3 regions of the Alteromonas sp. CNT1-28 genome follow, and region 3 is predicted to be linked to each of the others. Evidence: predicted binding sites of a transcription regulator. Region 3 holds the regulator's gene; each other region holds the start of a gene.

Region 1 (6,235 bases), on a different contig from region 3:
GCTATGCTTTGTGTGCAAAGGCGACAGAATTACCATAACTGCTGAGGTAGCAGGTATGGAAGTGAAAACAGCCGGAATCGCTCAGCAAGACGGTGTTGTTGGTGACAATATTAAGGTAATTAATGCCAGTAGCCAAAAGGCGGTGATAGCAAGAGTCGCAAGCCCTGAAGAAGTCGTGATACACTTATAAACGAGGCAGCGAATATCTACTTTTTTGTTCACAATTTAGCTAAAGAAATTAGCCAAAAGGCCGATACACTTTACAGAGGCGAAAAAGTAGTGAGGACTAATTATGGCAATTAACAATATAAACAATGGGTTACCGAAAACACCCGTTGATAATGGAAAGGTTGCGCAGCAAAACCAAACGCAGCAATCTCCACAGCAGGCATCAACACAGGCTGCGCAAACCGCATCAGTTCCGCGTCAGGATTCTGTATCGTTGACGCAATCTGCTCAACAGCTCAACCAGGTTCAGAAGAAAGGTTCGGAAGCGCCTGTGAACCAAGATAAAGTCGATCGCCTTAAGCGAGCGATTCAAAGTGGCGAGTATAAAGTTAATCCTGAAGTGCTTGCCAACAAGATTGCAAAACTAGAAGGTGAGATTTTTGGCGCTAAATAGTGAGCGACAAAACTCGTAACTAACCAGAAGAGAGCTAACGTGACTGAACAAGCAAGCCAATTGACACAAGCACTAATAAAGCAAGTGGAGCAACTGTCTTCACTTGCCGTATTGCTTGAAAAAGAATTGCAACTTATCAGTTCGCGAGACGCAGAATCTTTAATGAACTTATTAGACGAAAAGACAGCACTGTTAACGTCTATTCAGGCTCTCGATGGAAGCATTGAGCGCACAATTAGCAATCAAGGCTCAATGTCAGAAGAAGATGAAGCATTAATGGCTAATGCAAAGAAACTTCTGGACGATTGCAAATACCGCACGCAGGTCAATCAAAAAGCCGTAGAGCAAGGACAGCTACGCCTCACACACTTACGTAACTTGATGATGGAAGTGCGTGCCAAAGAATCGCTCACCTATGACAAAAAAGGAAAGCCGAAAGGCGGGACTTTAGGGTCGGGAGTGAGCGCCTAATTTTTTTGCGATTTCAGTAAACCCCAGTCAGCGAGCTTTAACCATTAAGCCTTAACCGGTAAAAGTAAATTATATCTCTGTGAATTTGCGCATGTTTTAAGACTTCACGATACAGCCACTTGCGCCCCCCCCCTTTCACTAACGTTTAATAATACTTAACATCCTTTACTCGGCGCGGTTTTGCGGTCGACAGATATATATCGTAAACCTGCTGCATATCTAAAGCGAGTTCGGTGACGTATGTATCTTCACCTACCGGATAGGCTTTTACGACTTCAGCGCCTCTAATGACCCCCTCTACAGATGCTCGCAATGTTTCGCTATCTATAACCAAATGAGACAGAGACTGATTGCCTTCAATTTTTTTACCATAGACTTGTTCAGTTAGCTCTCGGTATGCATCTAATTTTGACGCTTTCATCGCCATTATAAGCTTCATGCTGTCGCTTTCGCCATGCTGAGAAGAAATTGGCGCATAGCCTACCGCCTTGAGCACGGGATAGCTTTCTGGTTCTATTGTTTCCCACTCAACGTGTTTATCAATAATGCCGCATCCACCAGTGCTTATTGCTAAACCAAGAAAGCAAGACAGCAGCAGCGATTTTGATTTATGTATTTTTTTCAAGCACATAGTTTCATTTCCAAATTGCATTATTAATAAAATCAAATGTGTAGTTACGCTGCTCTCGTCGGTGGCAGCCTTGTTACTACGAGATACCGCCACACTCGCGGTAGCAGATTTTGACATATCTAAACTGACGCTTTTTACAAACCTTTAGCAAGATACGCGTTGCAAGATATGTGCAAGATATGCGCCCGATTGATTTAACGGCGACGAAACCACATCAACTGGCACTCTTTTCGCATACTTCGCTTTATAAACCGGGCGCTTTGCATAGCGCAGTTAGATAAAAACCTCCAGAGGTGTGCGGTGCGACATATTAGCAAAACAACGCTGGTAACTATTTTAAATGCTGTCGTGGCGGTAATTTGCCTGTTTGCATTTTTCGTTGGGCAAGCAAATGCCGTGTGGTACGAGGCTACAGGACAGGCTGTGGTGCGAAATGGTGATAAGGAAACTGCCAGACATGCGGCTACCCAAGAGGCACTTAAGCAAGCCATGCTTTTTGCAGGCGCGTCAGTTCATAGTGTCGCCAAGCTTACAAATGGCCTTCTTAAAAATGAAGAGATGACCATTCGCTCTACCGGCGAAGTTGAACAATTGGAACTAGTTGATGAAGTTTATAGCGGCGATGTGATTACGGTAAGTATTCGCGCTGACATTTTTCCAAGAGGAAAAGTGTGTGCCGCACAAAATGACCAAAAACATTTCGCTACCACACATTTCAGGGTACGTAACAGAGCGCAACTAACACAGGGTAATATTCCCAATTTCGATGCTTCATTCACCCAGCAGTTAGCGCAGGCCATGCGAAATAAAACTGAAAACCTAGATATTATCTATATCGCGCCACATACTGCAAAATTTGACAGTCGATATACTGACCAAAATGTACGCACGCTTTCAGCGCAAAGTAATACTCAATTTGTGCTGGTGGGCATGATAGATGATTTAAGCGTGACACGGGAAGAGGCTTCGGTTTTTACACCGTGGCGTGAGGGTACTTCTCGACGCTCCTTTGCTATGACCATTCAGGTCTATGACGGCATTAATGGAGGCCTGTTGTTGACTAAGTCTTATCAGAATCAAGGAGAATGGACATTCGACAGATTCGAAGATATTGATGAGTTTTCGACAAAATTTTGGCAGTCGCTTTATGGGCAAACTGTCAACGCGACAATAGCAGAAGCGATTGAAGACATAAAAGAAGCCACTGCATGCCAGCCAATGACAGGTAGAGTGATTAATGTTGCCGGCGATAAAATCTCTGTATCTTTAGGCAGAGACAATGGCATTTCTGAAAAAGATGAACTATACCTTTATCAAGCTAAAGAGATTGTCGATAACCGTGGCCGTAAATACTTACAGTACTCGCTATATCCTGGCAAATTTGTAGTGAGTAGTGCCTACGGTAATTCGTCTCTAGTAGTAAACGAAGGTGCAGGAATTATCGCAAACATTCAAGAACACGATTTTGTAGTAAAAAAATAGTCTTTCTCGATCTGCCTTAAACAGTTTAGAGTTCCCAGTTTATATAGTACTTTCGTCATCTAAGTGAATTAATTGCCTTTGGAAAGGTATCGAATATCAATTACTTCAAGCATTGAATAAAGTGTAACTATAATCTTTTACTTCAATTCGTTTTTGTTAGAATCCAAACTATCATAGGGAATTTGTTCAACAAAACATGCTGTTTTGTCCAACAGCGGCATATAAAATTAACAAATTGAACAATCCCCATGCACTGCTCTTTAGATTTACGAGACTAGCGGTACACTTTGATATTTAAAAATACACTGACCATAGCCAGAGCCCTCGTATCTACGAGGGCTTTTTATGTGCATTAGAAAACCGGGCCATGGGCACATTACTTTCACGTCAATGACAGAGACATTCTTCTCATAGCGCTGCACCTTGTTGACAAAGGGTTTCGTATTTTCCCGAACTACGTATAATAAAACTCCCTACGCATTAGGTCCCCATAGTTTAATGGATAAAACAAGGCCCTCCTAAGGCTTAGATGTTGGTTCGATTCCAGCTGGGGACGCCATTAATTGCGCAACGGTTCTGCTTTTTAGTAAAGATGCTTATACACACCGTCGCCTGTAATATTGAAGAATTCATTATACTTTGGTTGTAATTTAGCCAATTTAAGTAATACTCTTCAAAACAGGAGAGCATTATGACTTTCGATTTCCCCCCACCTGATAACGCTGATAGTTGTGCCGAAACAGCTGTGCAGTGCCCATTTTCTGAAGAAGAATGGGATGCTATTGAAGCTTTAGCGGAACCTGGTGCCATTTACTAAACGATGATTTTTGGAATTTAATCCCCACTTTATAATTACACTGCAATCGGCGGTGCTGCTATTCGTTGCGACCGGTGATATATCAAGCGGTTATGCTCCATAGACCAACGGGGCTGAAATAGCGTATAAAAGATAGAGAAGTAGCTTATACGGGGATTAATATGAGCCAATTTGAAAACGACGATATCGATTCGTTTTTTGCAGAAATGCAAGATGTAAAACCAATCGCTTCAGATGATAAGGCTTTATTACACGATCCTGTAAAGGCGCTCGCTGAAAAACAAAAACGAGCGTCTAGGCAGTTAAGCGTCCGCGAAAAACTCGCTAACCCACTGAGCATGGAAGGCGTGAAGCCGGTACCTCCTGATAATTTCATACACTTCCAGCAGCCAGGTATTCAAGACGGCGTTTTTAAAAAACTTCGCCTTGGTAAATACCCTCTAGAGGCCAACGTAACACTTTCAGGGAAAACCTTAGAACAAAGCCGAGACCTGATTTATAGCACCATTAAATCTAGTCACGAACGCGGGGTTCGTGCACTGCTCATAAAACATGGAACAGGTGAAAATAGCCAACCCTTTCCCGCTTTGAAAAAAAGTTATGTTAACCATTGGCTAAGAGAACTAGACGAAGTCATTGCCTACCATACGGCTCAACCCATGCACGGAGGCTTTGGTGCTACATATGTGCTTTTGAAAAAGCATCCGCAGCAGAAATTAATTAACAGAGAAAAAAATAAGAAAGGATAAAATGAGAGGCAAGAACTAGTTGAGTCAGCTTTACCTTTTTGGACTTGTCTTTAGGTGTAACTTTTAGGCTTTCTCATGAAGCGCTATATGCTGAACGTTTTTATTACCCCCTAATGATTAACGCCCGTATCAAGCAACTTGATACGGGCGTTAGAATTTTTCTTTCAGACTACTTAACTGAAGACTGCACACTTAGCGTTGTTGGAGCTTCGGCAGACTTCGCAGATGTGCTAAAAACAGCAGTTACGAACATCAGTACTACAGCTACAGCCACTCCGGTTAAGCCAAACCCTTTAGAAGAACGATTCATCGGTCGTCTCTTATTATTTAAACCAGCCGGCACATGCCTTTCACTGGTACAACCCTAACTCAACTCCTGTAACCTAATTGCATTCCTTGCTTGCACTACAATAGATCAGTGACAAACTGATGACAAGGGCAAAAATCAGATTTTTGACACTTTGCCAAAGCTTTGACACCTATTTATGGTATGAACGTTTATTAAACAGTATTTTTTCGAAAGATAAACAGGGGTTTCCCCTGTTTTTATCGAACTAACAGTGCTTTGTTACCCAACAAATTTACGGGCATTTCTGAAGATACGCATCCACGCACCATCTTCTTGCCAATCGTCTGGACGCCACGAGTTTGCCACGGCTCTGAATACACGTTCAGGGTGCGGCATCATGATGGTGCTGCGTCCGTCTAGTGAAGTTAGACCTGTGATCCCCTGCGGTGAACCATTAGGGTTTGCCGGATATTGCATGGTTGGCTTGCCGTAGTTGTCTACGTAACGCATCGCCACCTGCGCGCCTACTTGTGACAGCGCGTTGTCATTGGCAAATTCAGCCTGACCTTCACCGTGCGACACAGCAATAGGCATACGCGAACCTGCCATGCCATCAAGCAGCACAGACTTAGACTCCATCACTTCGACCATTGCAACACGAGCTTCAAATCGCGCCGACTGGTTGGTCACGAAATGTGGCCAATGCTCAGTACCTGGAATCAGTGATTTAAGGTTCGATAGCATCTGACAGCCGTTACACACACCTAAGCTGAACGTATCGTTACGGTTGAAGAAGCCTTCAAACTGGTCGCGAGCCATGCTGTTGAACAATATAGATTTCGCCCAACCTTCACCTGCACCTAATACATCGCCGTAAGAGAAACCGCCACAAGCCGCAAGGCCCGCAAACTGTTCAAGGGTAATGCGACCAGACAACACGTCACTCATGTGCACATCGATAGCATCAAAGCCTGCACGGGTAAATGCAGCCGCCATTTCTAGATGCGAGTTTACGCCCTGCTCTCTTAATATCGCCACTTTTGGCTTAACGCCTTTGGCAATATAGGGCGCTGCTACGTCTTCGTTTACATCATAAGACAACGCAGCATGCAAACCTGGGTCGGCAGCATCTTGCTTTGCCGCGTGTTCTTGTTCAGCACATTCAGGGTTATCA
Region 2 (6,235 bases), on a different contig from region 3:
TATTATGTTCCCGCTCACTGAATTTGCTGGTTATGCTGACATAAGCGCAAGTCCTGAATATGCCTTCACCAATCCGCTCGCCATTGAGTTTGGGTTCTGGGGATTCTTAATTTGGGGATTCTACTTTCTTACTTGTTTTTATTTCTGCGTAATCGAACCGAAAGTAAAGTTCTTCGAGCTTCCCGTTGTTAAGTTCGTAAACAACGTTGTAATCATCGGAACCTGTGCTTTCACGGCGTTTCTACTGCTGTCTAACCTTCCATGGTATTTACCGTCGATAGGCGACGGAGAATCTGTCGTGCCTGCGTTCTACCTGATTGTGTTTGCAGCCATTGCTTTTGCCGTATATTCGAGCACTAGCATTAAATACGTGCGTATTTTAAGCCTTACAACCACATGGGTATTCATCGCACTCATTGTTGGCATGTGGGCGGCAGCATTTGTATTTGGCGAAAGTGAGATAACGGCTTATTTTACCAACCTAGGTCTTATTGGTGGGTACTTTGCGAACATCGATAACTTCGTATTACCCATTAATGAGTATCACGAGTTCTATCTATTCTGGTGGTTCAGCTGGAGTATCATGATTGGTCAGTTTACGTCTCGTTTCGTGGGCGGTCTTAAAACTTATCAAGTCATGTTGGCTATGATGGTCATTCCATCTATTCCCATTGCGGCTTGGTTTTCAGTACTGTACCACTATCACAGTGCAGGTATTCCTACTGAGGGGATAACCAATTTAGCCATGGTGTGTGTGGGTGTCGTCTTTGTGATCAACTCACTTGATTCACTGATTAGACTTTACACAGATAATCTAAACATGACCGTTGAACGCATCGGTAAAGGCAATTACATTGCTCTCAATATCGTGGCGCTTTCGCTACTCACGCTGCTGTTCAAACTAGACTTCTTGCAAATTCAGTGGGTGGGTGCGTTAGTTATCGCTATCTTCTTTAGCTGCTTTGCTTTCATTCTAAGTCAGAAGTTTAAATCGGTGACGGCCATCAAAACATCGCCGAAAGAAAACAAAATCGACTTTACCAAGATAGAAAATCTCAACTAATTAAATCAATCACTTCTTACCTCATTAACATTGGCTCACTTTTAGCCAATGGGGGTAAGTGTTGCCCGAAACCGGCGTAAAAGCGCATTAACTAGGAAGCGGGCCAAATAAAACAACGATAAAAACAGGTATTTAACAATGAAAAAATTGAATTCTTTTTTTACATCCGCGCATATTTTCACAGTGGCTATTGTCGCAGCGTTATATTCTTCAGCTTCATTCGCTGATTGGAGCGCCAATATCTCTGCGGTTTCAGATTATACCTTCAACGGCGTTAGCCAAACGCAAAACGACCCTGCACTACAAGGCGGTGTTGATAAAGCATTTGATAACGGCACTTATGCAGGCACGTGGGCATCAAATGTAGATTTTGGTGGCGATACAAACCTTGAATGGGATTTTTACGTGGGTCGTTACCAAATGCTAACCGAAACGGTGAGTTTGGACTACGGCATCGCTTATTACTCTTATCACGGTGGCGATGATTCAAGTGATGGCAATTACCCAGAGGTGTATACCAAGTTTGGTTATGCCAGTGACTACGGTAGCTCAGAACTAAACTTCTGGTACACGTGGGATTACTTTGGAACAGGCGCAAAACACGCTATCGCAATGATTGCTCATACCTTTGAACTCGCACCCAACCATCATTTACGTGCAAGCTTTGACGTATCTAACTCACTAGACAGTGACAAGTGGCTGTGGAATGGTGATGACACCTCTTTCTACCACTACCGTTTGGCTTACCAAACGAGTTATGAAGGGTTCGATTTCGAAATTGCTGCTGAAAACACAAATCTTGATTTTGATACCGCCGATGAGCGCATTGTGTTTGGTGTGTCAAAAACCTTCAGCTTCTAAACGTTGAATTGGAAGGTGGTTCTTCAGAACAAGAACCACTTTCCTTAGCAAATGCTATGCGTGCTCGCACTACGCTGCTTCAACTGTACTCGGTCAATTTAACTTAGCGATACGACGGTTAAAAAGTCCACGCAACAAAACGACTCAATTTACTTCCCTGTCCCATATCAATCACTTTACACTGCGCAGCACCGTAATAATCAATACTGGTTTTAATTGGTTTCAAATGGGCACTCTTCGACACCAAGCAGGTGAACCATTCTACATTGTCTTTTACAGAGACACTCTCTTTAACCATGCGCTGAATAAAGGCAAGTTCACCGCCTTCGCACCACAGTTCATTCGCTTGGCCCGCAAAATTCAAGTTTGCGTCCTTACCTTGGTAAGCGGCATTTTTACCTTGTAGCTTGGATGTACGATGCCCAAAACCTTGCTCACGATTATCGGTGAACTTCGCACCACTTCGTTTCTGTTTATTACGGGTTAAATTAGATGTCTTCCTTCGCGTGCCTGACAGTGCCTCTTGCGCAGACTTATGAAACGGAGGATTGCACATAGTAAACGTAAATCGTTCATTTGCTTCAATCACGCCGTTGAAAATACTTGCTCTATTCGCTTGTTTACGCACTTGGAATTTATGGGCTAACACACTATTTTTACTAGCAATAGCTTTAGCACTTTTTACTGCGACGTCGTCAACATCACTCCCTACGAACGACCAGTCATAGGATGTAACGCCGATAATAGGATAGATAGCATTTGCGCCCACGCCTATATCAAGCCCACGAACGTTTTGATCTTTCCCCAGTTGACTCTGCTCACCATGCGCACTGCTGCTCGTTGATTTTAATAAATCAGCAATACCGTGGATATAATCTGCTCTTCCAGGTACTGGGGGGCATAAGTAGCCATCAGGAATATCCCAATATTCAAGGCGGTAGTAGTGATGAAGTAAGGCCGCATTAAGCACCTTCACCGCTTTTGGGCTGGTGAAATCTATACTGGTATTGCCGCTTTTAGCACGAACGAGAAAAGACTTGAGCGCTGGGTATGTCTGGCACAGCGTATCCATAGGATAGCCGTTCTTGTGAAGATTTTTTGGGTGCATGAAGCGCTACTTTTTGTGTGAAACTAAGAACTGGGATTGCACGTTTTCATCGAGCAACTGGGCACCGCTACCTTGGGCTGCCACTTTATCGTCGGTATTGTAAAGCCTACAGCGGTCTAATGACAAACACCCACAGCCAATACAGCCTTCTAACGACGTCTTCAAACTGGTCAGCGCTGCAATTTTTGCTTCGATATGCTGATTAAACACCGTGCTTAATTTTGCCCAATCAGCTTGTGTTGGCGTTCTGTTGTCTGGAAGTGTAGACAACAGACTCTTTATCTCAGCAAGGGAATACCCCATATTTTGCGCAATCAAAATAAAGGAAACTCTGCGAATGACTGAGCGAGGAAATGCTCTATTTCCGCCATTTGTGCGCACAGAAGGAATTAGTCCTTCGTTGGCATAATAGCGAATTAATGAAACAGCATTACCAGTACGTTTAGCAATAAAGCCAATGCTTACCATAGGTTCTGGTGCCATAACGCCCCTTTTCCAATTTCGAAATAGCGGTAAAAAAACGCTTGATCTAAAGTTAGCTTTAGATATTAAGCTGTTTTTCGTTGATTATCTACACAAGGAAAAACACATGACAACTGCATACTTAGAGCACGCGAATATCACCGTTGAAAACCCAGATGAGCTAGCCAGCTTACTTTGTACGCTATTTGGTTGGAAAGTACGGTGGAGCGGCGGCGCCAAAAATGACGGCTACACGGTGCACGTAGGAAACGATAAAGACTACCTAGCCCTTTACAGACCTAAAGCTATCAATGATATTGAAAGCGATTATAAAACCCTCGCCAATATCAACCATATCGGTATTGTTGTGCCTAATTTAGACGAAACAGAGCAGCGGGTTCTGGCACTAAATTTCAATACTTTTAGCCATGGCGATTATGAACCAGGTAGACGCTTTTATTTCATGGCTCAGCAAAACATAGAGATTGAAGTCGTTTCATATAATTAGGGCTATCAGGTGATACGCCTAGCTGAACTTTCAAATTTAGTGTTAGATTAACGTTACCCCACTCGTGCGCGTTTTACTTTGTATTTGTGTTTGCTAGGTTTGTTTACTAAAAATGAACGCGCACTGTGGTCATTTTAATAATAGACAGGAAACATGGATGAGAAAGTTACTAGCGATAAGTTTAGGTTTAGTAATGTTGTCCCTATCGGCAAACGCATGGGCGAATAACATTCTTAGTATGAAACAGCGAAGCGAGCTGATTGATAAGATCACCGTTGAACGCTTCAACTCTGTGCTGCCCCAAATTATGGAGCGTGAAGGCATCGACATGTGGGTGCTTATGTCCCGGGAATACAACGAAGATCCCGTTTTAAAAACCATGTTACCTTCTACTTGGATTTCCGCACGACGTCATACCATGTTAGTCATTTATAACCCCGGCAATGGTCAACCGCTAGAACGTTTGGCCGTTGCAAGATATGCGGTAGGGTCACTATTTAAAAAAGCGTGGGATAAGGAAGCACAACCCGACCAGTGGGAGGCATTGAAACACATTATCGAAGCCCGGAATCCCGCTAAAATTGCCATTAATACGTCTGATTCATTTGCGCTCGCTGATGGCATGACCTCTACCGAACACGATAAATTCATGGCCGTACTTCCTGAAGCGCTGAAAAGCCGCGTTGTAAGTGGCGAAAGACTCTCAATCGGTTGGCTGGAAACGCGCAGTGACCTTGAAATGCAATATTATCCGGTACTTACTCAAATTGGTCATTCACTAATAGCAACGGCATTTTCAAATGAAGTTATAACCCCTAACGTGACAACTACAGACGATGTGGTATGGTGGCTGCGTGATCAAACGCGCGCTTTAGGGCTGACCAACTGGTTTCATCCTACTGTCTCAATTCAACGTAAAGACAGTGAAGTCTTCGACCAAATTACCGCGTTTAGCAAGCGTCCTGGTGAAAACATCATTCGGCCGGGCGATCTCATTCATGTCGATTTCGGCATTACTTACCTTCGACTTAATACTGATCAACAGCAGCATGCTTACGTGTTAAAGCCTGGTGAAAAAGACGCGCCAGCTTCACTTAAGGAAGCACTTAAATCTGGAAACCAGTTGCAGGACATTCTGACCGGTAATTTTAAAGTAGGCAGAACAGGTAACACTATTTTGAGTATGTCGCGACAGCAGGCTATCGAACAAGGCATTACACCCGCTATTTACACCCACCCGCTTGGTTTTCATGGGCACGCGGCAGGTCCAACGATAGGAATGTGGGATGCACAGGAAGGAGTACCAGTTCAAGGTGACTATCCAGTGTTTGCACAAACGGCTTATTCGATAGAACTCAATGCAGCAAGCTTTATTAAAGAGTGGAACAAAGAAATTAGAATTATGCTGGAAGAAGATGCATTTTTTGACGGTCAGTCAGTAACCTATTTAGATGGCAGGCAAACTGAGTTTCATTTGATTCATTCAGATGAAAACCAATAACTATAGGTGGAGCGTTACGCCTATTTTAAGGCCTATACAAAATGAAAAAACTGAACGGTGCGGCTAAAGGTTGGCCGATGCGAGAAGACTTACGTAGAATTAAATCAAGCGAAGCGTAAAGTGTCAGGCCTTTCGCCCTTTCAAGCGAAAGGCCATGAAACTGTACTAAATATTAGCAGTAGGTTGCTATCCTAAAACGCAGTCTTATTCAGCAGCAGTGCGAACAACTACGTTCTCTGCACTGTATTCGCGAACAAAATCAGACATTGTTTTGTGGTTACAAATAATGTTCTCACCTTCCAAACCAAACTTCGCTAGTGCCGCTTCTTTACCTACTGAAAGCGCTTCTAGACAAGCCTGTGACGCAACATCTTGGTTTTTAGCAACAAGTGCTACAGTTTTCGCGTTTTCAGTCGCCTTGTTGTTTTTGTACATGTAAGCAAAAGTGCGAAGTGATTCGCCGTTGCAACGTACAGATGCACTGAACTCTTCTGCGTTAAAACCTTTTGAACGGATAAGACGCAATGCAGGACCAAAACCATCTTCAGCAGCAGTTAAACATGCTTGTGTTTCGATGTTGTCGTTAATTGGCTTTAGTACCACATCTTTTGCGAAAGATTGAGTGGCAGCAACAGATAGTGTTAGAGCGATTGCGAAAGTAGACAGTTTCATTTTTGAATTCCTATTTTGTAACTAAATTAGATATCACCTGAGTGATGAATACATTATGAA
Region 3 (6,235 bases):
TCAGGCATGAGAGTTCAAAATTAACTTAAATTAGAAACAGCGTCGCAGTACCTAAGAAAGCAAAAATACCCACTACATCGGTTATCGTAGTTAAGATAACACTGCCAGCTAGGGCAGGGTCTATCTTAAGACGCTTCATGATCATAGGTAAGGTTGCGCCCGCTAAAGCAGCTGCAATCATGTTTACCATCATGGCAAAGGCAATAATTACGCCCAGCATGTAATCTTGTTTCCATAACGCGATGACAGAGGCAATAAGCACCGCCCAAATGGCACCGTTTAAAAAGCCGATGGATATTTCTTTACTGATAAGCCATCGTGAGTTACTCGCGTTAACATGGCCTAGTGCCATACCGCGAATAACTAGCGTTAGCGTCTGATTACCCGCTACACCGCCCATACTGGGGACAATGGTATTTAATATAGCTAACACAGCCAGTTGGCTGAGCGTTGCTTCAAATAGATCACTCACCATCGCAGCCATTAGCGCCGTCACTAAGTTTACCGCCAGCCACACCGAGCGTCGTTTGGTACTTTGCATAACGGGTGCAAAGGTATCTTCGTCGTCATCAAGACCCGCCATACTCATCATCGAGTGCTCGGCGTCCTCACGAATAATATCAACCACGTCATCAATGGTAATTCGGCCCACTAAGCGATGGTTTTCATCTACAACAGGTGCTGAAAGCCAATTGTATCGCTCGAACAGGCTTGCGACTTCATCGTCTGGCATATTCACAGGAATCGCTTCAGATTCCTCGTCCATAACGTCAGACACTTTATCGTCGGTATCTGCGGTGAGTAAACGGGTAACCGGAACAATACCAACAAGGTTGTCAGTTCGGTTTACCACGTAAAACGTATCCGTATTCTCAGGTAGCTCACCTTTTAAGCGGATATAGCGCAGAACCACGTCAATGGTCACATCTGGACGTAATGTGATGGTGTCGGTGTTCATGATGAAACCAGCGGTTTCCTCACCGTAAGACAGCGCTTGCTCTGCGCGCACGCGATCTTGTGCATCCATCGAATCTAGAATATCGGCCAATACTGGCTCGGGAAGGCTGCTTAGCGTCTCTGCTAAGTCATCGGTATCCATCTCTTCAAGTGCGTCAACCACATTAGCGGGAAGCATTTTTGTAATGATACCGTTTCGAACATCGTCAGACAGTTCTTCTAAAATGTCGCCGTGAAAGTCACCATCAATGAGCTCCCATAATTCGTCACGGGTTCTGCTTGGGCTAGATTCAAGAATGTGGGCGACGTCTGAAGGCGGTAATTCAAGCAGAAGCTTACGTACAGATACGAATTGACCGTTGGTCAACGCAGCGTTGAGTGCGCGTAACTGAGTTTGTACGTATTTAGAAACAAGCGCTTCTGCCATAAGGCGTTATTCCTACAAGCTAAAAGATGAACAATGCAGGCCATAGAGCCTAAGTGGGCGTAGAATATCGCAATTATGATGAGTCTGTCATGATAATTGCGTAGGTTTTGCGCAGGATTTTAAGATAACTGCGCTAAGTGTTGATTAATTGGTCAATGGATTGGGCAAGTAAGACTATTCGTCTTCGTTAAATCTGCCCTCAATAAGCTCTTCAATAGCAGCAAGTGCATCAACAGCATCACTGCCGTCCACAATCACATCTACCTGTTCACCTTGATGGCTTTCAAGCATCATTAATCCCAATACACTGCTTGCGTCTGCTTCTTTATCGCCTTTTTTTAAGATGATTTTAGCGTCGAATTGATTAGCCAGTTTAACCAGTTGGGTCGCCGCTCTTGCATGCAACCCTAACTTATTGACGATAGTTAGCGTTTTTTGAATAGTCATTACTGATTCAGCTCTCTATGGCGAATTTGTACATCAGGGTGTATTTCACTGAAGGTTTTCGACAGGGTCTGTGCGATATAAACCGAACGGTGTTGGCCACCAGTACAGCCAATGGCTACGGTTACGTAACTTCTGTTATTGCGCTCTAAATGAGGCAGCCATGTCGTTATTAAATTCTGAATTTGCCAAATGAACTTGGTCACTACAGGCTGCGACCCCAAAAATACTTCTACTGGTGCGTCTAATCCGGTCAGATGTTTAAGGTCGGGCTCCCAGTGGGGGTTAGGTAAAAAGCGGGCATCAAAAACGTAATCCGCATCTTTAGGAATACCGTGCTTAAAGCCAAACGACTCAAACACAAGCACAAGGCGTGAGCTTTTCTTACCCAGGATACGCTCTCGAATTAACTCAGCCAGTTGGTGAATGGTAAGCTTATCTGTGTCTAAATATAAATCTGCGCGTTCAGCAATAGGAGCAAGTAGGGCAGACTCGGCTTTAATGGCTTCTGAAAGCGATTTATTAAGCTTGGCGAGAGGGTGAAGACGACGTGTTTCGCTAAAACGCTTAACCAGTACATCATCGCTCGCGTCAATGTAAACAATGGTCATCGACCACGAAGAAGGCAGGTAGTCTAGAATTTCTACCAAATCGTCAGGATTTTTAGGTAAGTTTCTCACATCGATACTTACCGCAACCTGATCGTACTCGTCAACAACTGTATGGGTTAAGGTGGGAAGTAAGTTTACCGGGATATTATCAACACAGTAATAACCTAAATCTTCCAATGCGCGAAGTGCGACAGACTTACCAGACCCCGAACGACCACTGATTATTATCAGCTTCACCTACTTTCTCCCTAATACTCTGGTTTTATCACATACGCCTTGTTGAATTAGGCGCCCACTAAACGGTTAATAGGCGCTTAATGTTTAACTTAATGCAGATAGAATATCGTCGCTTGTCGTTGCGCGACGTATTGCTTTAATCGTTTCTTTGTCGCTTAGTTTACCAGCCACGGTGGCCAGCGTTTGAAGGTGTCCTTCGGTCTGTTCCTCGGGAACGAGTAGCGCAAAAAAGATGTCTACGGGTTTCTCGTCAAGGGCGTCGAAGTCAATTGCTGGCGTGCTGGTTACAACAATGGCAATCACTTTCTCGAGGCCCGGCAGGCGCCCGTGGGGCAGGGCGATACCATTGCCAATGCCTGTACTACCCATACGCTCTCGAGCCATCAAACTGTTGAGTACCGTTGCCTGATCAATGTTCTCGTTTTGCTTGGCAGCGATATCAGCGATGATCTCAAGAATTCGCTTTTTACTATTACACTGAACCGCACACTCGGTGCGGTCCAGACTTACGATGGCTTGTATATCCATGCTTAATTAACTACTAATGTTTTTTCAGTTTTTCCTTATGCTTGATTACCTGCCGGTCGAGTTTATCAACCATGCTGTCAATCGCCGCATACATGTCGGTATTTTCTGAGGATGCGAATACTTCAGCGCCACTTAAATGAACGGTCGCTTCGGCTTTTTGATTTAATTTTTCAACGTTCAGGATGACATGCACATTAGAAATGTGATCAAAGTGACGTTCAAGTTTGCTGAACTTCGTATCGACATAATTACGCAAAGAGTCGGTGATTTCGACATGATGACCAGTAAGGTTGATTTGCATATTTCGTCTTCCTTATATTATTAAGCCCGATTAAATAAGGCTTTTGCGTTGGTTCGACGGCGGGATCGACAACGATTCCCGGTACTTTGCTATTGTTCGCCGGGCAACTTTAATGCCTTGTTCGGCCAACAATGAAGCAATCTTGCTATCACTTAGCGGCTTGCTAGGCTTTTCAGCGGCCACTAATTTCTTGATCAATGCACGAATCGCTGTAGATGAACATTCACCACCAGACTCTGTTGCAACGTGGCTTGAGAAGAAATACTTCAATTCGAAGATTCCACGTGGCGTATGCATGTACTTTTGCGTTGTCACTCGCGAAATAGTGGATTCGTGCATATCTACCATTTCTGCGACATCATTTAGCACCATTGGTTTCATCATTTCCGGGCCGTGCTCAAAAAAGCCCATTTGCTGCTGCACAATGCAGTTTGCAACCTTCATTAAGGTTTCGTTACGAGATTCAAGGCTCTTTATGAACCACTTAGCCTCTTGCATGTGTGAGCGGATGAATTGTGAATCGCTACTATTCTTGGCACGGCGACTCATTGCAGCGTATTGTTGATTTACGCTTAATTTAGGCAGACTGTCGGGGTTCAGCTCAACCACCCAACGGCCATTTTTCTTGGTTACTGAGACATCAGGAATAACGTACTCAGGCTCTTTAGTAACTAAAGCACTACCTGGGCGAGGATTCAAGGTTTGCAGTAAACGCATTGCCTCGCGTAGCTGATCTTCTTTCAATCGGCTTTTACGCATAAGCGTACGATAGTCTTTGCTGCTCAGTAAGTCAGAGTACTCTTCAATTAGTTGCTTTGCTTCAGCAAGCCACGGTGTGTCTTCTGAAAATTGGCGCAATTGCACCATCAAACATTCTTGTGGAGAGCGTGAGCCAGAACCAATAGGGTCGAACATCTGAATGCGCTTTAGCACACATTCTATTTCGTCCATTTCAATCGGCTCTTCCATATCATCATCGTTAACCGCTTCTAAAATATCATCAAGGGTAACGGTTAAATAACCTGACTCGTCAATAGAGTCGATGATTGCTGTAGCGATTGCGCGATCGGTATCCGAGAAATGGGTAAGGCGCATTTGCCAAAGAAGGTGCTCTTGAATATCTTCAGTAGTCTCACCTTGGAAGATTTGCTCGTCGTCATTGGATGGACCCGGAGCAGGCGAAGATGAAGCAGAATAGTATTCGTCCCATGTGCTGTCGATTGGCAGCTCATCGGGAAGATCGTTTTTCTCAAGTGCATCGCCGGCTTCTAGTGTGTCACTAGATGCAGAAGCAGTGGCCTCAGAGCCGCTGTCATCGTTGTCGATATTGTTCTTTTCTAGTTGCGGCTCGTCGTTACCTTCTTCAACTTCTAATAGCGGATTAGAATCGAGCGCTTCTTGGATCTCTTGTTGAAGATCAAGTGTAGAAAGCTGCAGCAGTTTAATGGCCTGCTGAAGCTGTGGTGTCATGGTAAGTTGTTGGCTAAATTTTAGCTGTAAAGATGGTTTCATCTACGTCTTATTTAAATGCTCTAAATTGAATATACCAGAGCGAAACTGAAAAATGACAATTCGGTTACATTAACTATAGCCTGAATTGTTCGCCTAGGTATACATCCCTTACTTTTTGATTACTTAAAACCTGTTCCGCCGTTCCTTGCGCAATAAGCTCGCCATGACTCACAATGTACGCCTTTTCACAAACATCCAATGTCTCTCGTACGTTATGGTCTGTGATAAGGATTCCAATACCCCTATCGCGAAGATGTTGTATTATCTTCTTTATATCATTAACTGATATTGGATCAACACCAGCAAATGGTTCGTCTAACAAAATAAATTGCGGTTTTGCTGCCAGAGCGCGGGCAATCTCAACGCGTCGGCGTTCGCCCCCTGACAAACTCATCCCCGTACTATTACGTATATGGTTAATATTAAATTCATCAAGTAGCGCATCAGCTTCTTCTTCTTGCTGTTGTGAATTTAAATCTTTACGGGTTTGCAAAATGGCCATGATATTTTCATGCACTGTGAGCTTTCTGAAAATAGAGGCTTCCTGCGGTAGGTAGCCAATTCCGCGGCGTGCGCGCTCGTGCATGGGCTGATGAGTTAGCTCATTGTCGTCGATTTCAATCTTGCCTTTATCCAGATTCACTAAACCAACAATCATGTAGAATGTGGTGGTCTTACCAGCGCCATTTGGGCCAAGAAGACCAACAATTTGACCCGTTGAGACAGACAGACTTACATCTCGAACAACCTGTCTTGACTTGTAAGCCTTAGCAAGATTTTTAGCGCTCAAAGTTGCCATTGCTATTCATTGCCCTCGTTGTCTTTTTTGTCTTTCTTAGACGAAGTTTTGCGAATGGTCTCAGGTGTGAATACTGTGGTCACTCGACCCTCACCATCCTTACCTGCGCCGCCAGTCGCTAGCAATTGCTCGGTAATCATATCGAACGTGATGTTGTCACCCTGTACTTTACTGGTGTCTTGTTTCAACTCTGCGTTTCCGGCAAGAGAAATCGTTCGGTTCACCACTTCATAGCGTATTTCATTAGCTTTTGCCGAAACTGGCGTGCCGTCTTCCAATTGCTGGGAATAGCTTGCAGGCTTTCCTCTAGCAATAAATATTTCACGACCACCACCGTCAGTGGCAATTACTTCCACTTCGTCAGCTTCAATAACCAAAGAGCCTTGAGTTATGAGTACGTCGTCTTTGTACAACGCGGT

The links. The regulator sigma-54, encoded in region 3, starts transcription at its own class of promoters, with help from an activator protein. The targets are predictions, from matches to a motif close to GTTGGCACGNNNNTNGNNT.
Region 1: MHN02_RS02310 (flagellar assembly protein T N-terminal domain-containing protein) is a predicted target of sigma-54. The motif match lies at 1,942-1,960, and genes of this name have one in related genera.
Region 2: MHN02_RS14905 (TorF family putative porin) is a predicted target of sigma-54. The motif match lies at 1,093-1,111, and genes of this name have one in related genera.

The regions. Positions count from the first base shown of each region.
Region 1 is NZ_JAKREZ010000002.1:138,543-144,777, reverse strand. Features, by position in the region: gene flgA (flagellar basal body P-ring formation chaperone FlgA) at 1-190, shown strand, start outside; gene flgM (flagellar biosynthesis anti-sigma factor FlgM) at 293-622, shown strand; gene flgN (flagellar export chaperone FlgN) at 662-1,093, shown strand; gene MHN02_RS02315 (LPP20 family lipoprotein) at 1,239-1,724, opposite strand; gene MHN02_RS02310 (flagellar assembly protein T N-terminal domain-containing protein) at 2,025-3,206, shown strand; tRNA gene MHN02_RS02305 (tRNA-Arg) at 3,691-3,765, shown strand; gene MHN02_RS21600 (hypothetical protein) at 3,898-4,023, shown strand; gene smrA (DNA endonuclease SmrA) at 4,185-4,772, shown strand; gene MHN02_RS02295 (hypothetical protein) at 4,942-5,082, opposite strand; gene purL (phosphoribosylformylglycinamidine synthase) at 5,341-6,235, opposite strand, start outside.
Region 2 is NZ_JAKREZ010000025.1:33,715-39,949, reverse strand. Features, by position in the region: gene MHN02_RS14910 (choline transporter) at 1-1,063, shown strand, start outside; gene MHN02_RS14905 (TorF family putative porin) at 1,202-1,924, shown strand; gene rlmF (23S rRNA (adenine(1618)-N(6))-methyltransferase RlmF) at 2,043-3,032, opposite strand; gene soxR (redox-sensitive transcriptional activator SoxR) at 3,039-3,515, opposite strand; gene MHN02_RS14890 (VOC family protein) at 3,622-4,002, shown strand; gene MHN02_RS14885 (M24 family metallopeptidase) at 4,160-5,503, shown strand; gene MHN02_RS14880 (hypothetical protein) at 5,708-6,175, opposite strand.
Region 3 is NZ_JAKREZ010000006.1:250,364-256,598, forward strand. Features, by position in the region: gene mgtE (magnesium transporter) at 26-1,384, opposite strand; gene MHN02_RS05845 (HPr family phosphocarrier protein) at 1,559-1,831, opposite strand; gene rapZ (RNase adapter RapZ) at 1,831-2,676, opposite strand; gene ptsN (PTS IIA-like nitrogen regulatory protein PtsN) at 2,761-3,204, opposite strand; gene hpf (ribosome hibernation promoting factor) at 3,218-3,505, opposite strand; gene MHN02_RS05865 (RNA polymerase factor sigma-54) at 3,536-5,017, opposite strand; gene lptB (LPS export ABC transporter ATP-binding protein) at 5,091-5,816, opposite strand; gene lptA (lipopolysaccharide transport periplasmic protein LptA) at 5,819-6,235, opposite strand, start outside.